One region of the Streptomyces sp. NPDC127595 genome, then DNA from elsewhere that is predicted to be linked to it. Evidence: riboswitches for the same ligand, from Rfam matches in the RefSeq annotation. Region 1 holds a riboswitch; each other region holds the start of a gene.
What was found. Region 1 has a riboswitch for cobalamin ahead of ACFVKT_RS30365 (cobalamin biosynthesis protein). Riboswitches for the same ligand answer to the same signal wherever they lie in the genome.
Positions count from the first base shown of each region.

Region 2: it holds a riboswitch for cobalamin, as region 1 does, so the genes downstream of both, ACFVKT_RS16935 (ribonucleoside-diphosphate reductase subunit alpha) here and ACFVKT_RS30365 (cobalamin biosynthesis protein) in region 1, are expected to answer to the same signal.
Region 3: it holds a riboswitch for cobalamin, as region 1 does, so the genes downstream of both, ACFVKT_RS02165 (CbtB-domain containing protein) here and ACFVKT_RS30365 (cobalamin biosynthesis protein) in region 1, are expected to answer to the same signal.

Region 1 covers NZ_JBHXWK010000011.1:63,711-67,915, forward strand. The annotation lists gene ACFVKT_RS30350 (lysozyme) at 1-327, shown strand, start outside; gene ACFVKT_RS30355 (anion permease) at 516-1,760, shown strand; gene ACFVKT_RS30360 (hypothetical protein) at 1,773-1,994, shown strand; cobalamin riboswitch at 2,113-2,255, shown strand; gene ACFVKT_RS30365 (cobalamin biosynthesis protein) at 2,355-3,296, shown strand; gene ACFVKT_RS30370 (cobyric acid synthase) at 3,293-4,205, shown strand, end outside.
Region 2 covers NZ_JBHXWK010000004.1:619,743-623,947, reverse strand. The annotation lists gene ACFVKT_RS16940 (ribonucleotide-diphosphate reductase subunit beta) at 1-89, opposite strand, end outside; gene ACFVKT_RS16935 (ribonucleoside-diphosphate reductase subunit alpha) at 71-2,458, opposite strand; cobalamin riboswitch at 2,593-2,752, opposite strand; gene ACFVKT_RS16930 (GNAT family N-acetyltransferase) at 2,785-3,291, opposite strand; gene mctP (monocarboxylate uptake permease MctP) at 3,657-4,205, opposite strand, start outside.
Region 3 covers NZ_JBHXWK010000001.1:490,458-494,662, reverse strand. The annotation lists gene meaB (methylmalonyl Co-A mutase-associated GTPase MeaB) at 1-934, shown strand, start outside; gene ACFVKT_RS02170 (CbtA family protein) at 1,238-1,996, opposite strand; gene ACFVKT_RS02165 (CbtB-domain containing protein) at 2,017-2,238, opposite strand; cobalamin riboswitch at 2,274-2,415, opposite strand; gene ACFVKT_RS02160 (hypothetical protein) at 2,731-2,976, opposite strand; gene ACFVKT_RS02155 (NAD(P)H-dependent glycerol-3-phosphate dehydrogenase) at 3,151-4,149, shown strand.

The DNA of each region.
Region 1 (4,205 bases):
GGCAAGAACAAGTGCTACGGCCTGACCAAAGCCAAGATGGTGAGCTGGATCAAGGCCTTCAGCGACGAGGTCAAGCGGCAGACCGGACGCCGTCCGGTGATCTACACGACCACGCACTGGTGGAACACCTGCACCGGCAGCAGCCGCGCCTTCGGCGCGAACCACTCCCTGTGGCTCGCGCGCTACGACTCGGCGACCGCGGGCACCCTGCCGGCCGGCTGGTCCTTCTGGACCTTCTGGCAGTACGACAACAGCGGCAGCCTGCCGGGTGACCAGAATCTCTTCAACGGATCCACGGCCCAGCTCAAGAAGCTCGCGAAGGGCTAGCACCGGCCACGGAACCCGGCATTCCGCCTTGGTTCGAGACATCGGGCCGGCCCCGGAGTCGCCCCTCCGGCGCATTCGGAGGGGCGACTCAAGGAAGAGACACTCGAATGCCCGTCTACGTTCATCTTCCGTTCATTCAGGCTACCTACGGTCCTCGTGCCACTGACGTCCAACAGAAGCCTGGGTTAATGGAACACATCACGCTCCTCCTCGGAATCGTGATCGTCACCGCTCTCGTGTTTGATTTCACGAACGGTTTCCACGACACCGCCAATGCGATGGCGACGACCATTTCCACCGGCGCTCTGAGACCGAAGACGGCGGTGGCCATGTCCGCCGTGCTGAATCTCGTCGGGGCGTTCCTCTCCGTGGAGGTCGCCAAGACGATCTCCGGCGGGATCATCAACGAAGAGGGCATACGCACCGAAGTGATCTTCGCGGCGCTCGTCGGCGCCATCCTCTGGAATCTGCTGACCTGGCTTCTGGGTCTGCCCTCCAGTTCCTCCCACGCACTCTTCGGCGGCCTCATCGGCGCCGCGGTCATGTCGGCCGGCTGGTCGGCGGTGAACGGCTCGACCGTCGTCACCAAGGTGCTGCTCCCCGCGATCGCCGCACCCGTCGTGGCCGGACTCGCCGCGATGCTGGCCACCCGGCTGACGTACCGGATCGGCAGCCGTGCCGACGAGAAGGCGACCGCCAAGGGCTACCGGGCCGGGCAGATCGCCTCGGCGGGCCTCGTCTCGCTGGCCCACGGTACGAACGACGCGCAGAAGACGATGGGCATCATCACCCTCGCGCTGGTCACCGGCGGTGTGATCGCGCCGGACTCGAACCCTCCCACCTGGGTCATCGTCTCGGCCGGTACGGCCATCGCGCTCGGCACCTACCTGGGCGGCTGGCGCATCATCCGCACCATGGGCAAGGGCCTCACCGACCTCGCGCCGCCACAGGGCTTCGCCGCCCAGACCAGCGCGGCAACCGTCATCCTGGCCTCCTCCCACCTGGGCTTCTCGCTCTCCACCACGCAGTCCTGCTCCGGCGCCGTGATGGGCTCGGGCCTGGGCCGCAAGGGCGGTGTCGTCCGCTGGTCGACCGCGACCCGCATGTTCATCGCCTGGGGCCTCACGCTCCCGGCGGCGGGCCTGGTCGGCGCGGGCGCCGAGGTCCTCACCAAGCAGGGCACCTGGGGCATCGTCCTGACAGGTGCGCTCCTGGTGGCCGGCGCGGGCACCATCTGGAAGCTGTCGCGCCGCCGGCCGGTGACCATCGACAACGTCAACGAGATCACCGCCGAGCCCTCGGGAGTCGTCACCGCCGCGATCGCCGCGGTCACCCCGCCCCCCGCGGGCCCGCTCGCCGGCGACCTGGCAGGCGACCTGAAAGCCACCATCCCGTCCCCGGACGCGGAGCCCACCTCTCCGGCCACGGTGTAAGGAACGGACAGCATGCACATCGACTGGGCAGCCCTCGGCTCCGTCTTCGGAGTCAGCCTCGTGACCACCGTGGCCCTCGTGGGCCTCTTCACCCTGGGCATCGTCGGCCTCTCCAGGCGCGAGTCGGCCTCGGCACAGGGCGGCTCCGCCGCTCTCGCGGTCACCGGCGCCTACGCCTGCTTCGCGGCGTGCGCGGCGGCGGTGGCGTACGGGATCTATCTGATCGTGGCCTGACGGTCACGTCGGACAAGCGCACGAACAAGGTGGGGCGCGGGACGTGTCAACGTCCCGCGCCCCACCCCTGTGTGGGCCTTCGCACACTCTCCCTCCGCAGGTCAACAGCAAGTTGACGGGTCTTCCAACACCGTGGTGGACTGCCGGAGCCAAGTACGACGGCACGAGAGGAAGCCGGTGCGAATCCGGCGCGGTCCCGCCACTGTGACCGGGGAAGTAGTCCCCGGGAGCCAGGAACTCTCACCGTCGGTCTCTTCGAACCAGGGCGTGGACACCCTGAGTGAGGACATATCGCCATGCGCGGCTGCCCAAGTGCCTTGCGAACGACGGTTGTGCCTGACCTGACGGTCGGCTGAACCGGTGCGTGCCGATCGCGTCTTCGCGTACGGCGCCGCCGCCGGCCTCCTCGGTGACCTGCTGCTCGGCGATCCCCGCCGGGGGCATCCGGTCGCCTCGTTCGGCCGGGCCGCGGGAGCCGTGGAGCGGGTGCTGTGGCGGGACCACCGCGGGTGGGGCGCGCTGCACACCGCCGTGTGTGCGGGCGGTGCCACCGGGCTCGCGGCGCTCGCCAGTCATGCCGTACGTGGATCCCGTACCGCCTCCATCGCGCTGACCGCCGCCGCCACTTGGGCCGTCGTCGGGGGAACCTCCCTCGGCCGGGAGGCCCGGGCGATCGGCAGCGCGCTGGAAGCCGGCGATGTCGAGGTGGCCCGGGAGCGGCTGCCGCATCTGTGCGGGCGGGACCCGCAGGCGCTCGATGCGGACGGCATCGCGCGTGCCGTCGTCGAGTCGGTCGCCGAGAACACCTCCGACGCCGTGGTGGGCGCCCTCGTATGGGGGGCCATCGGCGGTGTGCCCGGGCTTGTCGGGTTCCGTGCCGTGAACACGCTCGACGCGATGGTCGGGCACAAGTCAGCCAGGTACCGGCGCTACGGCTGGGCCTCCGCTCGGCTCGACGATGTCGCGGGCTGGCCGGGGGCGCGGCTCACCGCTGCCCTCGCCACCGCTGCCGGAGATGATCCGCGAGGCGCCGTGCGGGCCTGGCGGGTGGACGCCTGCAAGCATCCGAGCCCCAACGCCGGGCCGGTGGAGGCCTCGTTCGCGGGGGCGCTCGGTGTGCGGCTCGGCGGGACCCTCGCGTACGGCGGAAGGGTCGAGCATCGGCCCGTACTGAACGGCGGGGGGCGTGCCGTGGTGGTCGGTGACATCGAGCGGGCCGTACGGCTGTCCCGGCGCGTGAGTTGGCTCGCGCTGGGCGTGAGCGTCGCCGGGCGGCTTCTCCGGAAGGGGCGTGCCTCGTGAGCGGCGGGCTGCTGGTCGCCGGGACCACCTCCGACGCGGGCAAGAGTGTCGTGACCGCCGGGATCTGCCGGTGGCTTGTGCGGCAGGGCGTCAAGGTCGCGCCCTTCAAGGCGCAGAACATGTCACTGAACTCGTTCGTGACGCGGGAGGGCGCCGAGATCGGGCGGGCACAGGCGATGCAGGCGCAGGCCGCTCGCGTGGAGCCGACCGCGCTCATGAATCCCGTGCTGCTCAAGCCGGGCAGTGACCGGAGCAGTCAGGTCGTCCTCATGGGGAAGCCCGTGGGTGAGATGAGCGCTCGCGGCTACCACGGGGGGCGGCAGGAAGCGCTGCTCGGGACCGTGCTGGAGTGCCTCGCCGAGTTGCGGGGCACGTATGACGCGGTGATCTGTGAGGGGGCGGGGAGTCCTGCCGAGATCAATCTGCGGCGGACGGACATCGTGAACATGGGGATCGCACGGAACGCGCGACTGCCCGTGCTTGTCGTGGGCGACATCGATCGTGGGGGCGTCTTCGCGTCCTTCTTCGGGACCGTCGCGCTGCTGTCGCGCGAGGACCAGGAACTCGTCGCCGGGTTCCTGGTGAACAAGTTCCGCGGGGATGTCTCCCTGCTGGAGCCGGGGCTCGACATGCTCCATGGGCTCACCGGGCGGCCCAGTTACGGCGTGCTGCCCTTCCGGCACGGCCTCGGGATCGACGAGGAGGACGGGATGGCGGTCTCGCTCAGGGGCGCCGTCCGGGAGTCCGCGGTCGCCGCGCCCGTCGGCGCGGACGTGCTGCGGGTCGCCGTCTGCGCGGTCCCCCTGATGTCCAACTTCACGGACGTGGACGCGCTGGCCGCCGAACCTGGTGTCGTCGTGCGCTTCGTGGACCGGGCCGAGGAACTGGCCGACGCGGACCTCGTCGTCG
Region 2 (4,205 bases), on a different contig from region 1:
AAGTCCGGGTAGCGCATGGGGCGGAGGGTGAGTTCGAAGCCCGGGTCGAGAAGGTTCTTCTGGGGGGTGCTCACTGGCAGGCCTCGCATGATTCGGGGTTTTCGAGGGAGCAGGCGACGGCGTCCTCGTCGGGGGTCGCCTGGACGGGGATGGTCTTTTCGGGCTGGGCCTGCGCCTGCGCCGCGCGGGCGATGCGGGTCGCCGGGCGGGAACGCAGGTAGTACGTCGTCTTCAGGCCCGACTTCCAGGCGTACGCGTACATCGAGGAGAGCTTGCCGATGGTCGGCGTCTCCAGGAAGAGGTTCAGGGACTGCGCCTGGTCGAGGAACGGGGTGCGGGCCGCGGCCATGTCGATCAGGCCGCGCTGCGGGATCTCCCACGCCGTGCGGTACAGGTCGCGGACGTCCTGGGGGACCCAGGTGAAGCCCTGCACCGAGCCGTTGGACTCGCGCAGCGCCTCCCTCGTCTGCGCGTCCCACACGCCGAGCTGCTTCAACTCGGCCACCAGGTAGGAGTTGACCTGGAGGAACTCGCCGGAGAGCGTCTCGCGCTTGAACAGGTTCGACACCTGCGGCTCGATGCACTCGTAGACGCCCGCGATGGAGGCGATGGTGGCGGTGGGCGCGATGGCGAGGAGGAGCGAGTTGCGCATGCCGGTGGTGGCGATACGTTCCCGCAGGGCCGTCCAGCGCTCCGGCCAGGTCAGCTCGGTGTCGTAGTGGTCCGGGTGCAGGACACCCCTGGCGGTCCTTGTACGGGACCAGGCAGGCAGGGGTCCGTTGCGCTCCGCGAGGTCCGCGGACGCCTCGTACGCGGCGAGCATGACGCGCTCGGCGATACGGGTGGAGAGCGCCTTGGCCTCCGGTGAGTCGAAGGGCAGGCGCAGCTTGAAGAAGACGTCCTGGAGGCCCATCGCGCCGAGGCCGACCGGGCGCCACTTGGCGTTGGATCGGCCCGCCTGCTCGGTCGGGTAGAAGTTGATGTCGACGACCCGGTCCAGGAAGGTGACTGCGGTGCGGACTGTTTCGTCGAGGCGGTCCCAGTCGATGTCGCCGGCCGTCGTGTCGACGAACGCGCCCAGGTTCACCGAGCCCAGGTTGCAGACCGCCGTCTCGCCGTCGTCCGTGACCTCCAGGATCTCCGTGCAGAGGTTCGAGGAGTGGACCGTGTGGCCCGGCTCCGCCGTCTGGTTGGCGGTGCGGTTGGCGGCGTCCTTGAAGGTCATCCAGCCGTTGCCGGTCTGCGCGAGGGTACGCATCATGCGGCCGTAGAGGTCGCGGGCGGGGATGTTCTTCTTGGCGAGGCCCGCTTCTTCCGCCTTGCGGTAGGCCGCGTCGAACTCGTCGCCCCACAGGTCGACCAGTTCCGGCACGTCGGACGGGGAGAAGAGGGACCACAGCGCGTTTTCGTTCACCCGGCGCATGAACTCGTCCGGGATCCAGTGCGCCAGGTTCAGATTGTGCGTACGGCGGGCGTCCTCACCGGTGTTGTCGCGCAACTCCAGGAACTCCTCGATGTCGGAGTGCCAGGTCTCCAGGTAGACCGCCGCCGCGCCCTTGCGCCGGCCGCCCTGGTTCACCGCGGCGACCGAGGCGTCGAGGGTCTTCAGGAACGGGACGATGCCGTTGGAGTGCCCGTTCGTGCCGCGGATCAGTGAACCGCGGGAGCGGATACGGGAGTACGACAGGCCGATGCCGCCCGCGTGCTTCGAGAGGCGCGCGACCTGGTGGTAGCGGTCGTAGATGGAGTCCAGCTCGTCCAGCGGGGAGTCGAGGAGGTAGCAGGACGACATCTGGGGGTGGCGCGTACCGGAGTTGAAGAGGGTGGGGGAGGAGGGGAGGTAGTCGAGGCGGCTCATGAGCCGGTAGAGGGCCTCGACTTCGGTGAGGGCGCGCGTGGTGTCGTCCTCCGCCAGGCCGGACGCCACGCGCAGCATGAAGTGCTGGGGCGTCTCGATGACCTTGCGGGTGATCGGGTGGCGGAGGAGGTAGCGGCTGTGCAGCGTGCGCAGGCCGAAGTAGCCGAAGCGGTCGTCACCTTCAGTGTCGATCAGAGTGTTGAGGCGGGCCTTGTGCAGGCGTACGAAGTCCGCGGTGCGGTCCGCGATGAGGCCCTCGCGGTGGCCGACTGTGACCGAGTCGGAGAAGGTCCGCACGCCTTGTGAGGCGGCCTCGGCCGCGATGCTGATCGTCAGCAGTCGGGCGGCCAGTTTCGAGTAGACGGGGTCCTCGGAGATCAGGCCCGCCGCGGACTCGGTGGCCAGCTCGCGCAGTTCCGCGTTGTCCGCGCGTGCGGACCGGCCGCGCAGGGCGGCGGCGGCGACCCGGCCGGGGTCGGCGCCGGGGAGGTCGGCGGTGAGGTCCGTCAGGGTCCGCAGCAGTGCGGCACCGGGGCCGTCCGTCTCCACCGGGGCCTGCTGCGTAGTCGCTGAGGCCGGGTCGACTGGCGCGATGGTCACGTGGGGCTCTCCCTCGCTGGGCACGGGGCCTTGGGGAGGGCGGCGGGGCACACGAGCGCACGCCTTCTGACAGCGATGCGCCGCGTCCACCGGCCCATTCCGCGAGGCCCGGACGTCATGTCACCCGGGCCGGCCGGCCCGGGCACACTGTCGGCAGGTCCTCGGACTGGACTCCGTACGCGAACGAACGCGCATAAGTACACCGTTGCGGGACAGTTCCGGATTCACACCGGATTCCCCTGCGGCGACAGCGAGCATGAGCATACATCTTGTGCCGGGTCTCGGTAGTACCCCCACATGTTGTGTCGTGTCGGCTTCGGAGGGTGTCAGAGGGGCAACTCGTAGGTGAGGAGCAGGATGTCGTCCAGGTGGGGGACGGGGTTCCAGTCGCGCTGCGGGTTGCGGGTGAAGCCGAGGCGTTCGTAGATGCGGTGGGCCGTGTGCATGGTGCGCTGGGTGGAGAGAACGACGCGTTCGCAGCCGTCGGTGGTGCGGGCGCGGGCTATGCAGGCGCGGACGAGGGACTCGCCGGCTCCTCGGCCGCGGGCCGGGCGGGCGACGGCGAGCATGCGGATCTCGGCCTCGCCGGGGCGGGCGATGTCGGACATGGGGCCGCCGGCCGGTACGAAGGTCACGCCGCCGAGCAGTTGGCTGCCTTCGACGGCGACGAGCACCTCGGCGGCCGCTGCCCGTTTGGCGACGTCCCGTAGCTCGGCGAGGTATCCGTCGCTCTCGCCGAAGTCGAGCAGGCCGTCGCCCAGGTAGGCCTGCGCGGTGATCTCGCCGACGGTGTCGTAGTCCTCGGGGCGTGCCCGTCTGATGACGATGTCCATGGGGGGCAGTGTGCCGGAGGGTGCGGTCAGGGGGCTGCCGGATTTCGCCGCCGTCGTGGGTCGGGGCCGTACCGGAGCATCCGTCCTCGGTCTGGCGCGGAATCGTTTACCCAAGAGGGGAACGGCGTTGACGCGCCAGCCGCTGCGGGCGGACGTTCCGGCACGTCCCCTTCTGCCGGTGGGGCGTGGCAGCAGCCACCAGCAGCACGTCCGGGGGAGGTCTCAGCCGGGGGTACGGGTTTCAGCCCGTCCGGCGTTTGAGGAAGAGCGCGTTCAGCGTGATTGCGGGGGTCTGGGGGCGGCCCCCAGGTGCGGGATGGGTAGGGGCGGAGGGGGCGAGAACCCCCACGGCCCCTACCCGGTGGTCAGTGCGTTGTTCCCGCCGTGGCCGGCGGGAGTTCTACCTGTACGCCCTTGTCGCCGGCGTCTGCCGTGTAGTCCTCGGGGCTGGTCTCGTCGATGCCGTCGGGGGCGTTGAAGGCGCGGAGGGCGAAGGTGAGGACGACGGTCACCAGGACGTTCAGGACGAACGCCGTCAGGCCGATGTAGCCGATCTCGCCGATGCCGGGGATCTCCTTGGAGCTGCCGCCGAAGTGCTTCTGGGTGGGGGAGGCCACGCCGTACGCGGCGAGGGTGCCGTAGAGCATGCCGACGGCCCAGCCCGCGAGGAGGGCCCAGCGGTGGAACCAGCGGGTGAAGAGGCCGCCGACCAGGGCCGGGAAGGTCTGCAGGATCCAGATGCCGCCAAGGAGCTGGAAGTTGATGGCGACCGTCTTGTCCATGGTGAGGACGAAGACGAGGGCGCCGACCTTCACGAGGAGGGAGACCAGCTTGGAGACCTTGGTCTCCTGGGCGGGCGTCGCGTCCGGCTTGATGAAGTCCTTGTAGATGTTGCGGGTGAAGAGGTTCGCCGC
Region 3 (4,205 bases), on a different contig from region 1:
CGCGCTCGTCGCCCGCGCCGTCACCCTCGTCGAGTCCACCCGGCCCCAGCACCGGGCGCTCGCCCAGGAGTTGCTGACCGAGCTGCTCCCGCACAGCGGCCGGGCACGGCGGATCGGCGTCAGTGGCGTACCGGGCGTGGGCAAGTCGACGTTCATCGACGCCTTCGGCACGATGCTGACCGCGCTCGGACACCGGGTGGCGGTGCTGGCGGTGGACCCTTCCTCCAGCCGTACGGGCGGTTCGATCCTGGGCGACAAGACGAGGATGGAACGCCTGGCCGTCGACCCCGCGGCCTTCATCCGGCCCTCCCCCACCGCCGGCACCCTGGGCGGGGTCGCCAAGGCGACCCGCGAGTCGATCGTGGTGATGGAAGCCGCGGGCTACGACGTGGTGCTGGTGGAGACGGTCGGCGTCGGCCAGTCCGAGACGGCCGTCGCCAACATGGTCGACTCCTTCCTCCTGCTGACCCTCGCCCGCACCGGCGACCAGCTCCAGGGCATCAAGAAGGGCGTCCTCGAACTGGCCGACGTGATCGCCGTCAACAAGGCGGACGGCCCGCACGAACGCGACGCGCAGGCAGCCGCACGGGAGTTGGCAGGCGCGCTCCGGCTCATGCACGGCAGGGACGCTGCCTGGACGCCGCCCGTACTGAGCTGCAGCGCCCGCGAGTCGGCCGGCCTGGACACCGTCTGGGACCGCCTCGAACAGCACCGCACGCTCCTCGACTCGACCGGCAGGCTCGCCGCCAAACGCCGTGACCAGCAGGTCGACTGGACCTGGACGATGGTCCGCGACGAGCTCCTGGGCCGCCTGCACGCCGATCCGGCCGTACGAGCCCTCACACCGGCCCTCGAACAGCAGGTCAGGGACGGCGAGTTGACGGCCACACTCGCCGCCGAACGCATTCTCCGGACCTTCGGCGGCAAGGACTAGCGACGGGCTGGATGAGTTGCTCGCACTCCTGCACGGTCAGGGCGACCGCCTCGCTGCCTCCCAGCGCGGCTGGGGTCGTCCGGCCGCTCGGTTCCTCCGCTCCCCGCCCAGGTGGTCCCCGTCTGATCGGTCCGTTCCGTGGCTCATGGTCCGTGGTCCGATGACGTCCGCGTCCTTGTCGGTATCGGTATCGGTATTGGTATTGGCGGCGGCGATATCGGTGGCGGTTTCCGTGTCAGTGCCCGGGAAACGCGAGAGGGCCCCCGGATGGTTCCGTGGGCCCTGACTCGTTTGACGGGTCTGTCAATTGGGGGCGGCGACCGGTCGTCCCGCTGTCGCCGTCGCAGGCTTGGGATGGAGCAAGCGCTCGGCCAATTCACCGAAGACCAACCCGAAGCCACCCCACAGGGTGATCTGTATGGCCAGCGCCGAGACGCGGAAGCGCCACAGCACGGTGGCCGGGAAGTCGGCCGGCACCTCTTGGATGACGGGCAGGAACGCGTACGCCAGTCCGATCACGACAGCGAAGGCGGCCACCGCCGAGACGGTCGCGTACCAGGTGCCCACCTTCGGGGCGAGCCGCTTCCCCAGGATGGTGGCGGCGACGGCGAGGAGCACGCTGAGCACCATCATCAGCAGGTACAGGGTGGTCCGCTTGCCGATGGTGTCGCCGTTGCCGACCGCGGGCGGGTTGGCCGGGTACTTGAGGAACGGCACGACGTACACGGCGAGCAGCGCGATTCCCGACAGGAGCAGCGCGGTCGCCCGCGGACTGAAACGGCCCACGCGGCCGAGCGCGAAGCAGAAGGCGAGGGCGGCGATGCCGCCGAAGGCCACCCCGTAGATCAGCACACCGGCGGCGAGGCCGGCGGTGGACTGGAGGCTGCGGGAGACGAGTTCGACCTCGTGCTCGTGGCCCGAGGCATGGGCTTCCTCGAAGCTGATCGCGCTGTCGACGCTCGGCTCACCGAGGAAGTAGGCGACGATCAGGGCGAGCACACCGGCGCCGAGGCCGGCGAGCATGCCCCGCACGAGAAGGTTTCTCACTGTTGCGGAGTTCATGAGGTGCGCGGCGTCCTTCGTCAGTGGCAGGGGAAGCCGAGGAGATGGCGGGCGTCGTGGACCCACTCGTGGACTTCCGCGCCGGAGACGACGGAGGTGGCGCCCTGCTCAGCGCCGACGAAGTACAGCAGAACCAGCATCAGGACGCCGAAGAAGACCGCCCAGGGGGCGATGTCCTTGAGCGGCAACTTGGCCGGAATGACAGGGGTGTTGGTTGTCGGCTGGGCGACATGCTGCGCCATGGCAGGGCCTCCTCTGGGAGTTCGCGTCCCATCTCGGTGGTGCACATGACGACGGCCACGGGTCTGACTCAGGGAGCATCTCAGGGGCGTCCCATTTACAGTGGCGCGACCGTGCCGGATTCTCACCGGCTTCCGTCTCGCCGTCGTCGATATCGGACCGACGGTACCGTGTGTCGCGTGCATGGCCAAGACCGCGTCACCTGGCGTGATCTTCCTCTCCTGCCTGGTGACGCGGCCGGTGCGACCCCTGGGTCACCGGTGACGGAACTCGGGCGGTCGCTGTCAACGAAGCGCGCCCATGCCCACGTTCGCGACCGCCGCCTCGAAGGTCAGGCCGTGTTGGTCTCCTCGTGGCGCTGCCGTATGCGCGCGATGACGCGTTCCCGTCCCAGCCTCTTGGCGTCGCGGAGCTTGGAGCGGAGTGGTGGACTTCATCCTGTGGGGCTGGCTGTTGTGGATTCCATTGCTCGCCGCGGAGGGCAAGTCTTCTCCTTAACCCTCGCCGAACCCTCCGCGGACGGATCGCCGCAGCGCCTCCGTGACCAGCACGAAGGCGTCGGCGCCGAGCGACGGGCGGGTTCGCCCGCTACGACGAGCCCGGGGTGGGCCCATGCCGCGCAGTTGCTGGATGGTTCCGCCGAGCTTCGCGCGGAACGGCTCGAGCGTCTCCTCGGGCGCGGTGACGACCCGGCGCGAGCCGACGAGGCACTCGCCCCCGTACACGCCGGCGGTGTCCAATCACGGCAGCCTGTACTTCTCCTCGGGGAAGGTAGCGGGCGTGAGCAGAGACGAACACCAGTGGCCGTTCACCACGTAGCCCGGGCGCCAACCCGTCGAGGTCACGCTCGTCGGTGCCTGCCCCACCGTCGCCGGATAGGGTGCCGGGGACCGGCGCAGAGGGAGAACAAGCAGATGTCTCGGGTCGCGATGTTCTCGGCAGGTTCATGGGGCACGACCATGGCGGCGGTGTTCGCCGACGCCGGCAGCCGAGTCCTCGTGCACGCCCGGCGCTCCGAAGTCGCCGACGCGATCAACACGCGTCACGAGAACCCCGCCTACCTGCCGGGCGTCGTTCTGCCGGACACACTGCGCGCCACCACCGACCCCGCGGAGGCCCTGACCGACGCCGAGCTGGTGATCCTTTCGATCCCCGCCCAGACCCTCCGCGACAACCTCGCCGCCTGGGCCCCCCTCATCGGACCGCACGCCGTGGTGGTCAGCCTCATGAAAGGCGTCGAGACGCACTCGGAGCTGCGTATGAGCCAGGTGATCACCGAGGTCACCGGTATTTCCGACGAGCGCGTCGCGGTCATCTCCGGCCCGAACCTCGCCGGGGAGATCGCCGCCCGCCGGCCCGCCGCCTCCGTCATCGCCTGCCGCGACGAGACCGCCGCCAAGAGCATCCAGGCCGCCTGCCACACCCCCTACTTCAGGCCCTACACGGCCACCGACGTCGTCGGCTGTGAACTCGGCGGTGCCGTCAAGAACGTGATCGCCCTGGCAGTGGGCCTCGCGACCGGCATGGGCCTCGGCGGCAACGCGACAGCGCTGCTCATCACCCGCGGCCTCGCGGAGACCGCCCGCCTCGGAACCGCCCTCGGCGCCGACCCGCTGACGTTCTCCGGGCTAGCCGGCGCGGGCGATCTCATGGCCACGTGCTCGTCGCCGCTGTCCCGCAACAGAACCTTCGGCGAGCACCTGGGCCGGGGCCTCACGGTCGCGGAGGCGACCGTCGCCACCAGCCAGACCGCCGAGGGAGTCAAGTCCTGCCGGGCGATCCTCGACCTGGCCCGCGGCCACGGCGTCGAGATGCCCATCACCGAGGTCGTGGCATCCGTCATCGACGGACACTCCACTGTCGGGGAAGCGGTCGGCGTGCTGATGGCGCGTACGCCCAAAGCCGAGCGGTAGGGCAGTGCGCTCAGCCCGGAAGACCCCAAACGCCCCATACGAAAAGGGCCCCCACA